2 regions of the Rhizobium sp. SRDI943 genome follow, and region 1 is predicted to be linked to the other one. Evidence: predicted binding sites of a transcription regulator. Region 1 holds the regulator's gene; the other holds the start of a gene.
What was found. Region 1 encodes PhoB, which activates phosphate uptake and scavenging genes when phosphate is short. Its sites were predicted from a motif close to TGTCATNNANCTGTCAT; they were not measured.

Region 1 (3,782 bases):
TCGCTTCGGCTGATTTTGGCGTCACCAAGCCTTTCCGTTATTCGAGGATAAAGCCCCATGGCATCGACACATATTTATTCTGCCTATGATGATGATCTGAAGTTCCTGTCCAGGCGGATTTCCGAAATGGGCGGCCTGGCCGAGCAGATGGTCGCCGAAGCCGTGCGGGCGCTCGTCAACGGCGATACCGCGCTGGCGCAGAAGGTCATCTCCGACGATGTGATCCTCGATCACGCCGAACGCGAAATCGGCGACAAGGCGATCGTCACCATCGCCCGCCGCCAGCCGATGGCCGCGGACCTGCGCGAAATCATGGGTTCGATCCGCATCGCCGCCGATCTCGAACGTGTCGGCGACCTCGGCAAGAACACTGCCAAGCGCGTCATCGCCGTCCAAAGCACCGGCGTTCCCCGCAAGCTCGCCCGCGGCCTCGAGCATCTGTCCGAGCTGGCGCTCGTCCAGCTCAAGGAAGTGCTCGACGTCTACACCAATCGTTCCGCCGACAAGGCGAATGCGATCCGCGAACGCGACAACGAGATCGACGCGATGTACACCTCGCTGTTCCGCGAGCTCCTGACCTACATGATGGAAGATCCGCGCAACATCACCAGCTGCACGCATCTTCTCTTCTGCGCCAAGAACATCGAGCGCATCGGCGACCACGCCACCAACATCGCCGAGACGATCTATTACATGACGACAGGCGCGCAGCCGGAAGGCGATCGGCCGAAGGACGACAGCGCCAACACCGTCGGCGCGGTCACCGAATAACTGCCCACACCCCGCCGCTTGCGTGCGCGCCCGTCCGGGCGCGCAAAGAGGTCGCAGCCAATTTTTAAATTTGCGCAGGATGCATTGCTTAAATCACCCTGGTTTAAGGATCATGCGCGAGGAGACCGACACGCATGATCCCGAGAGTTGCAGTTGTTGAAGACGAAGAAGCCCTCAGCGTGCTTCTTCGCTACAATCTCGAAGCGGAAGGCTTCGAGGTCGATACCATCCTTCGTGGCGACGAAGCCGAAATGCGGCTTCAGGAGCGCACGCCCGATCTTCTCATCCTTGATTGGATGCTGCCCGGCGTCTCCGGCATCGAGCTCTGCCGGCGCCTGCGCATGCGGCCGGAGACCGAGCGTCTGCCGATCATCATGCTGACGGCGCGCGGCGAAGAGAGCGAGCGTGTCCGCGGATTGTCGACGGGCGCCGACGACTATGTCGTCAAGCCCTTCTCGACCCCCGAGCTCGTTGCCCGCGTCAAGGCGATGCTGCGTCGCGCCCGTCCCGAGGTGCTGTCGACGGTGCTGAAATGCGGTGACATCGAACTTGACCGTGAGACCCATCGCGTCCATCGCAAGACCCGCGAAGTCCGCCTCGGCCCCACCGAATTCCGCCTGCTGGAATTCCTGATGTCGTCGCCGGGCCGGGTCTTCTCCCGCTCACAGCTGTTGGATGGTGTCTGGGGCCACGATATCTATGTCGACGAGCGCACCGTCGACGTCCATGTCGGCCGCCTGCGCAAGGCGCTGAATTTCTCCAACATGCAGGACGTCATCCGCACCGTCCGCGGCGCCGGTTATTCGATGGAAGCCTGAGGGCTTTTTCGTCATGCTCGGGCTTGTCCCGCTGCTGTCCGGTTCGCGGCGATGGACTGCCCCTCATCTGGCTGCCGCCACCTTCTCCCCGTAAACGGGGCGAAGGGGATATGCCGCGACCTCTCCGTTCCCCACAACCTCGTGCAGGGCACGTCCCCTCGCCCCGTTTACGGGGAGAGGGTTAGGGTGAGGGGCAGCCATCCCCGCAATGAGCGCTTCCATCCGCGCATAAAAAAACGGGCCACTTGGCCCGTTTTCTGCATTCTAACGATGGTCAGCCCGTTCAGCTGGCCCGCGCCGCTGCCCGGCGGCGTTCGTTCACCGGCTGGTAGGCGAGCTTCTGGTGATAGCTGCAATATGGCGAATTGTCGGGGGATTCGCAGCCGCAGAAATGGAAGTCGTCCTTCAGCGGATCGCCGACCGGCCACTTGCAGGTGCGTTCGGTCAGTTCCGTCAGGCCGAGGCGGCGGGAAATCGGCACCACCACATTGCCTCTCGGCACGTATTCCATTTCCTCGATCGTTTCGATCTCGATCTCTTCCTTCAGCATCGTCGCGCCCTGCTGGCGGGTAACGGTGCGGGTGGTGATCCGAGAGGCGAAGTTCGGCGCGCGCGGCGCCGATGTATTGCGCTTCGGCGTTCGCGCCGCGGTGTTGGTGCCGCCGGCCTTGGCACGGCCGGGAAGGCACAGCCGGTGCACTTTACCGATGACCGCGTTTCGGCTGACACCGCCAAGTTGTGCCGCGATCTGGCTCGCGCTCAGTCCTTCGGCCCAAAGCTTCTTGAGTTTCTCGACCCGCTCGTCTGTCCAGTTCATGCCCTGTCTCCACCTTTTGCGTTGGTGATGGCAGAATCCCTCACCGTTGTCCCGGGAGCTCCGAAACAAGAAACGCTTGATCAATTTTGGTGACTAGTTCCGCCGCATGCAGTCTAGTAATTGATCTTTAACCTAGTGTGAGCCTGACTCCGTGACAAGAGTCGCATGAATCCGGATGAATCGAATTCGTAGTTTTCCCCAACTTGCTGTCCCTGCGTGGCATTTCTGCAATAATGCCTGTTGAAGACTGAAAATGCCGCTGTACACCCGTGCTGCATACGCTAAGGGCGCCGTTTTGTTGACATTGCAGCGCGAAAGGGAAATAGTGCCACTCGCCGCCGCAAGGCGGCATTTTTGATTTTTCGGGCCTGGTTTCCTTAGCCGGAGTCATTGCCCGGCAACTTTGATGGAGATCGCGCCATGGCTGAAGCCGCGCCGCTTTATGACACCTATTCTCGTGCCCCGCTGCGGTTCGAGCGAGGCGAGGGCGTATGGCTGATTACCGAAACTGGCGAGCGATATCTCGATTTCGGCGCCGGCGTCGCCGTCACCTCCGTCGGCCACAGCAATCCGCATGTGGTCGGCGCGCTGAAGGAGCAGGCCGACAAGGTCTGGCACCTGTCGAACATCTACGAGATCCCCGGACAGGAGCGTCTGGCTAAACGCCTGACCGACGCCACCTTCGCCGACAAGGTGTTCTTCACCAATTCGGGTGCCGAGGCGCTTGAATGCGCGATCAAGACGGCGCGCCGCTATCAGTTTTCCAAGGGCCATCCCGAGCGCTTCCATATCATCACCTTCGAAGGCGCCTTCCACGGACGGACGCTGGCGATGATCGCCGCCGGTGGCCAGGAAAAATATCTCGAAGGTTTCGGCCCCAAGGCGCCGGGTTTCGATCAGGTGGCTTTCGGCGATATCGAAGCGGTCCGCGCCGCGATCACCGAGGCGACGGCCGCCATCCTCATCGAGCCGGTGCAGGGCGAGGGCGGCGTCCGTCCTGCCACGCCTGAGTTCATGAAGGCGCTTCGCCAGCTCTGCGACGACAACGATCTGCTGTTGATCCTCGACGAGGTCCAGACCGGCGTCGGCCGCACCGGCAAGCTCTTCGCCCATGAATGGTCGGGCATCACACCCGACATCATGGCGGTCGCCAAGGGCATCGGCGGCGGTTTCCCGCTCGGCGCCTGCCTTGCCACATCAGAGGCCGCCTCCGGCATGAAGGCCGGCACCCATGGTTCGACCTATGGCGGCAATCCGCTTGCCATGGCCGTCGGCAGCGCCGTGCTCGACATCATCCTGGCCGATGGCTTCCTCCAGCAGGTGCGCGACGTCGCGCTTGTCTTCCGCCAGGGCCTCGCCTCGCTGAAGGATCGTTA
Region 2 (3,782 bases), 410 kb from region 1:
GCCGGCGAAGGTGAAATCGTCACCCTATCGCACAGTGCGGCCGACCGCTCTATCTTCGCGCGTGGCGCCATCAAGGCGGCCCTTTGGGCACGCGACAAGAAGCCGGGTCTCTATTCCATGCTCGACGTGCTCGGGCTTTCTTCCTCATAACGATACTACGGAGGCATATTCATGAGCGGTACCCTCGTCCTCGTTCGCCACGGCCAGAGTGACTGGAACCTGAAGAATCTCTTCACCGGCTGGAAGGATCCCGATCTGACCGAGCTCGGCGTCCAGGAAGCTAATGCAGGCGGGGCTGCGCTCGCCGAATACGGGATTAAATTCGACGTCGCCTATACCTCGGTGCTGGTGCGCGCGCAGCACACGCTGAAGCTCATCCTCGACAAGGTCGGCCAGCCCGATCTCCAGACGATCCGAGACCAGGCGCTGAACGAGCGCGACTACGGCGACCTCTCCGGCCTCAACAAGGATGATGCACGCGCCAAGTGGGGCGAGGAACAGGTGCATATCTGGCGCCGTTCCTATGACGTGCCGCCTCCCGGCGGTGAAAGCCTGCGCGACACCGGCGCCCGCGTCTGGCCCTACTACCTCACCGAAATCCTGCCGCGCGTCCTCAGAGGCGAAAAGGTGCTGGTTGCCGCACACGGCAATTCGCTGCGCTCGCTGGTGATGGTGCTCGACAAGCTGAGCAAAGAAGGCGTGCTCGCCCTCAATCTCGCCACCGGCGTGCCCATGGTCTACACGCTGAAGGCGGATTCCACCGTCGCTTCCAAGGAAGTGCTCGGCGACATGTCCGGCGCACATTGATCTCAGCTGATCTTTCCCCGCTTCGGCGGGGAAAGGCGCTCAATTCTCGATGGTGAACTGTACCCGGTCGGCCGCGAAGCGGCTGATCGAATATTGCACCGGCACACCTTCAAGATCGGTATTCATCGCCTTGGCGATCAGCAGGATCGCGCCGGGAGTGAGTTCGAGGTCGGCCATATCGGCTGCACTCGCATGGGCGGCCGTCACTTCGGTCGTCGCCCGGACATAATCCGGCAGGCCGAGTTCGGCGAAAGCCTTGGTGATCGATTCCGCCGTCCGGTAAGCCGCACCGATACCGGCAAAGCGTTCGGCGGGAAACCAGCTCGTCGCCCTTGAAACCGGCCGCTTGTCTGCCTGGCGCAGCGTTTCCAGGCGGATCACCTGATCTCCTTGCTTCAGGCCCAGCCAGCGGGCGATCTCGGCACTCGCTTCCTCCTTTGCCTCATCGAGCAGAAGGCCGCGCATTTCACGCGCCTGATCGCCGATGCCGGCGGTGAAACGCGTGCGCCGCGTGATCGGGAAATTCAGCCGCTCCTTGCGCTCGATCAGGGTGCCGCGACCCTGTACCGCACGGACGATACCTTCCTGCGCCAGCGCCGCCAGCGCGCTGCGCACCGTATGCCGGTTGACGCCAAATTGCAGCGCCAGCATGGTTTCCGGCGGCACCATTCCCGTTTCGTCATAGGTCCCGCTGCTGATCGCCTCGCGAATCCGATCGGCGATCTGGCGCCATAGCGCCACGCCGGTTTGCCTTTGCACCTGCTTCAATCCCGCCATTCCACCCCTACCCGCTATTTCACGCCGACGATGTCACACGCTTGTCACGACATCGATTTAGAGCTAAATGTATCTTGTATAGTTGTCTATATCAATAGACATTTAAAGGGAAGCGGCGATGATATCAGCGGACAGCAAAGCCCCTGCGTCACAGACGGCATCCGGGCGCAAACGCGCCGCCGATCTGCTGGCGCGTGCGGAGCGCAGCGAACTCTCAGCGGTCTTCGATGCGCTGCCGGAAAAGCCTGTAGTCCATCAGGTGCGCGGACCGGAGACCGGGCTGGTGATGGTGCGCGGACGCATCGGCGGCGGCGGCGCTCCCTTCAATCTCGGCGAAGTGACCGTGACGCGGGCGACGGTCCGGCTTGGCTCCGGCTCGGTCGGCCATGCGCAGGCGCTCGGCACCGACCGCGAAAAGGCCAGGCTTGCGGCGATCTTCGACGCGCTCTGGCAGGAGGAAGCGACGAAGGACTTCGTCGAACAGGCCCTGCTTTTGCCGATCACTGAGCGGATCGCCGATGCCGAACGCCGCAAGGCGGACGAGACGGCGGCAACCCGCGTCGATTTCTTCACCATGGTGCGGGGAGACAACTGATGGGTCTGAAGACAGAAGCTCTGACCGGCGGCTTTGCCGAGCCGGTCTTTCATGCCCAAAGCGTCTTCAAGATGCTGATGGACGGTATGGCCCGCCCCGGCACGATCCAGACCGTTCAGCCCGATGTCGCTCCGCCGGCACCGCTTGGCATCGCCGCCGGCACGATCGCGCTGACGCTTTGCGACCACGACACGCCCGTCTGGCTTTCCCAGGGACTGGCGAGATCCGCTGTGCCGGAGTGGCTCGGCTTCCACACCGGCGCGTCGTTGACTAGCGAAAAGGCCGAGGCGCGTTTTGCCTTCACCGAGGCCGGCACCGCCCTTTCCTCCTTCGGTCTCTTTGCATCAGGCACGCAGGAATATCCCGACCGCTCGACGACCCTCATCATCGAACTCGCCGAACTCGAAGGCGGCCGCAGGCTGGCGCTGATAGGCCCAGGCATCCAGAGCGTGACGGAGATCGCGCCTATCGGCCTGCCGGAGACCTTCCTGCGGCTCTGGACCGAGAACCGTGCGCTCTTCCCGCGCGGCGTCGACATCGTGCTGACGGCGGGCAAACGTTTCCTCTGCCTGCCGCGCACCACCAAGATCACAGCAACGGAGATCTGAGCTCATGTATGTTGCCGTCAAGGGTGGCGAGGCTGCCATCACCAATGCCCATCGCCTGCTCGCCGACCGCCGCCGCGGCGACCGTGCGCTACCGGCGATCGGCATCGAACAGATCGTGGCGCAGCTGGCGCTCGCCGTCGACCGCGTCATGGCCGAGGCTTCGCTTTTCGACCGCACACTCGCAGCCCTCGCCATCCGCCAATCACGCGGCGACATGATCGAGGCGATCTTCCTGCTGCGCGCCTACCGCACGACGCTGCCGCGTTTCGGCTATTCGAAGCCGCTCGACACCGCTGATATGACGATCGAACGCCGCATCTCGGCGACCTACAAGGATCTGCCGGGCGGCCAGCTTCTTGGGCCCACCTTCGACTATACCCACCGCCTGCTCGATCCCTCGCTGCTTTCGGACGAGGCGGTCGAGACGCCCGCTCAGCGCGCCGCCGAGACCGGCCGCGTCATGCGCGTCTCCGAAATCCTCGGCGAGGAAGGCCTGATCGAGGCCGACGGCGACATGCCGGAAGATCACGAGATCGGCGACCTGACCCGCGAGCCGATGGAATTTCCGATGACCCGGGATCTGCGCCTGCAGGCGCTTGCCCGCGGCGACGAGGGCTTCCTGCTGGCGCTCGGTTATTCCACCCAGCGCGGCTACGGCCGTAATCACCCCTTTACCGGTGAAATCCGCATTGGCGACGTCGAGGTGGAATTCGACGTGCCGGAACTCGGTTTCGCCGTCTCGCTCGGCACGATCCAGATCACCGAATGCCAGATGGTCAACCAGTTCAAGGGTTCGGCCAAGGCGCCGCCGCAATTCACCCGCGGCTACGGCCTGGTCTTCGGCCAGAGCGAGCGCAAGGCGATGGCGATGTCGCTGGTCGACCGGGCGCTTCGCGCCGAAGAGCTCGGCGAGGATATCACCGCACCGGCACAGGATGAGGAATTCGTCATCTCACACTCCGACAACGTCCAGGCGACGGGCTTCGTCGAGCACC

Region 2: phnF (phosphonate metabolism transcriptional regulator PhnF) is a predicted target of PhoB. The motif match lies at 1,616-1,632, and genes of this name have one in related genera.

What each region holds. Positions count from the first base shown of each region.
Region 1 is NZ_CM172787.1:181,864-185,645, forward strand. It holds gene pstB (phosphate ABC transporter ATP-binding protein PstB) at 1-13, shown strand, start outside; gene phoU (phosphate signaling complex protein PhoU) at 58-771, shown strand; gene phoB (phosphate regulon transcriptional regulator PhoB) at 906-1,589, shown strand; gene AC245Y_RS00935 (GcrA family cell cycle regulator) at 1,873-2,406, opposite strand; gene AC245Y_RS00940 (aspartate aminotransferase family protein) at 2,827-3,782, shown strand, end outside.
Region 2 is NZ_CM172787.1:4,601,601-4,605,382, reverse strand. It holds gene dapB (4-hydroxy-tetrahydrodipicolinate reductase) at 1-150, shown strand, start outside; gene AC245Y_RS22905 (2,3-bisphosphoglycerate-dependent phosphoglycerate mutase) at 172-807, shown strand; gene phnF (phosphonate metabolism transcriptional regulator PhnF) at 847-1,584, opposite strand; gene phnG (phosphonate C-P lyase system protein PhnG) at 1,703-2,179, shown strand; gene phnH (phosphonate C-P lyase system protein PhnH) at 2,179-2,787, shown strand; gene AC245Y_RS22885 (carbon-phosphorus lyase complex subunit) at 2,792-3,782, shown strand, end outside.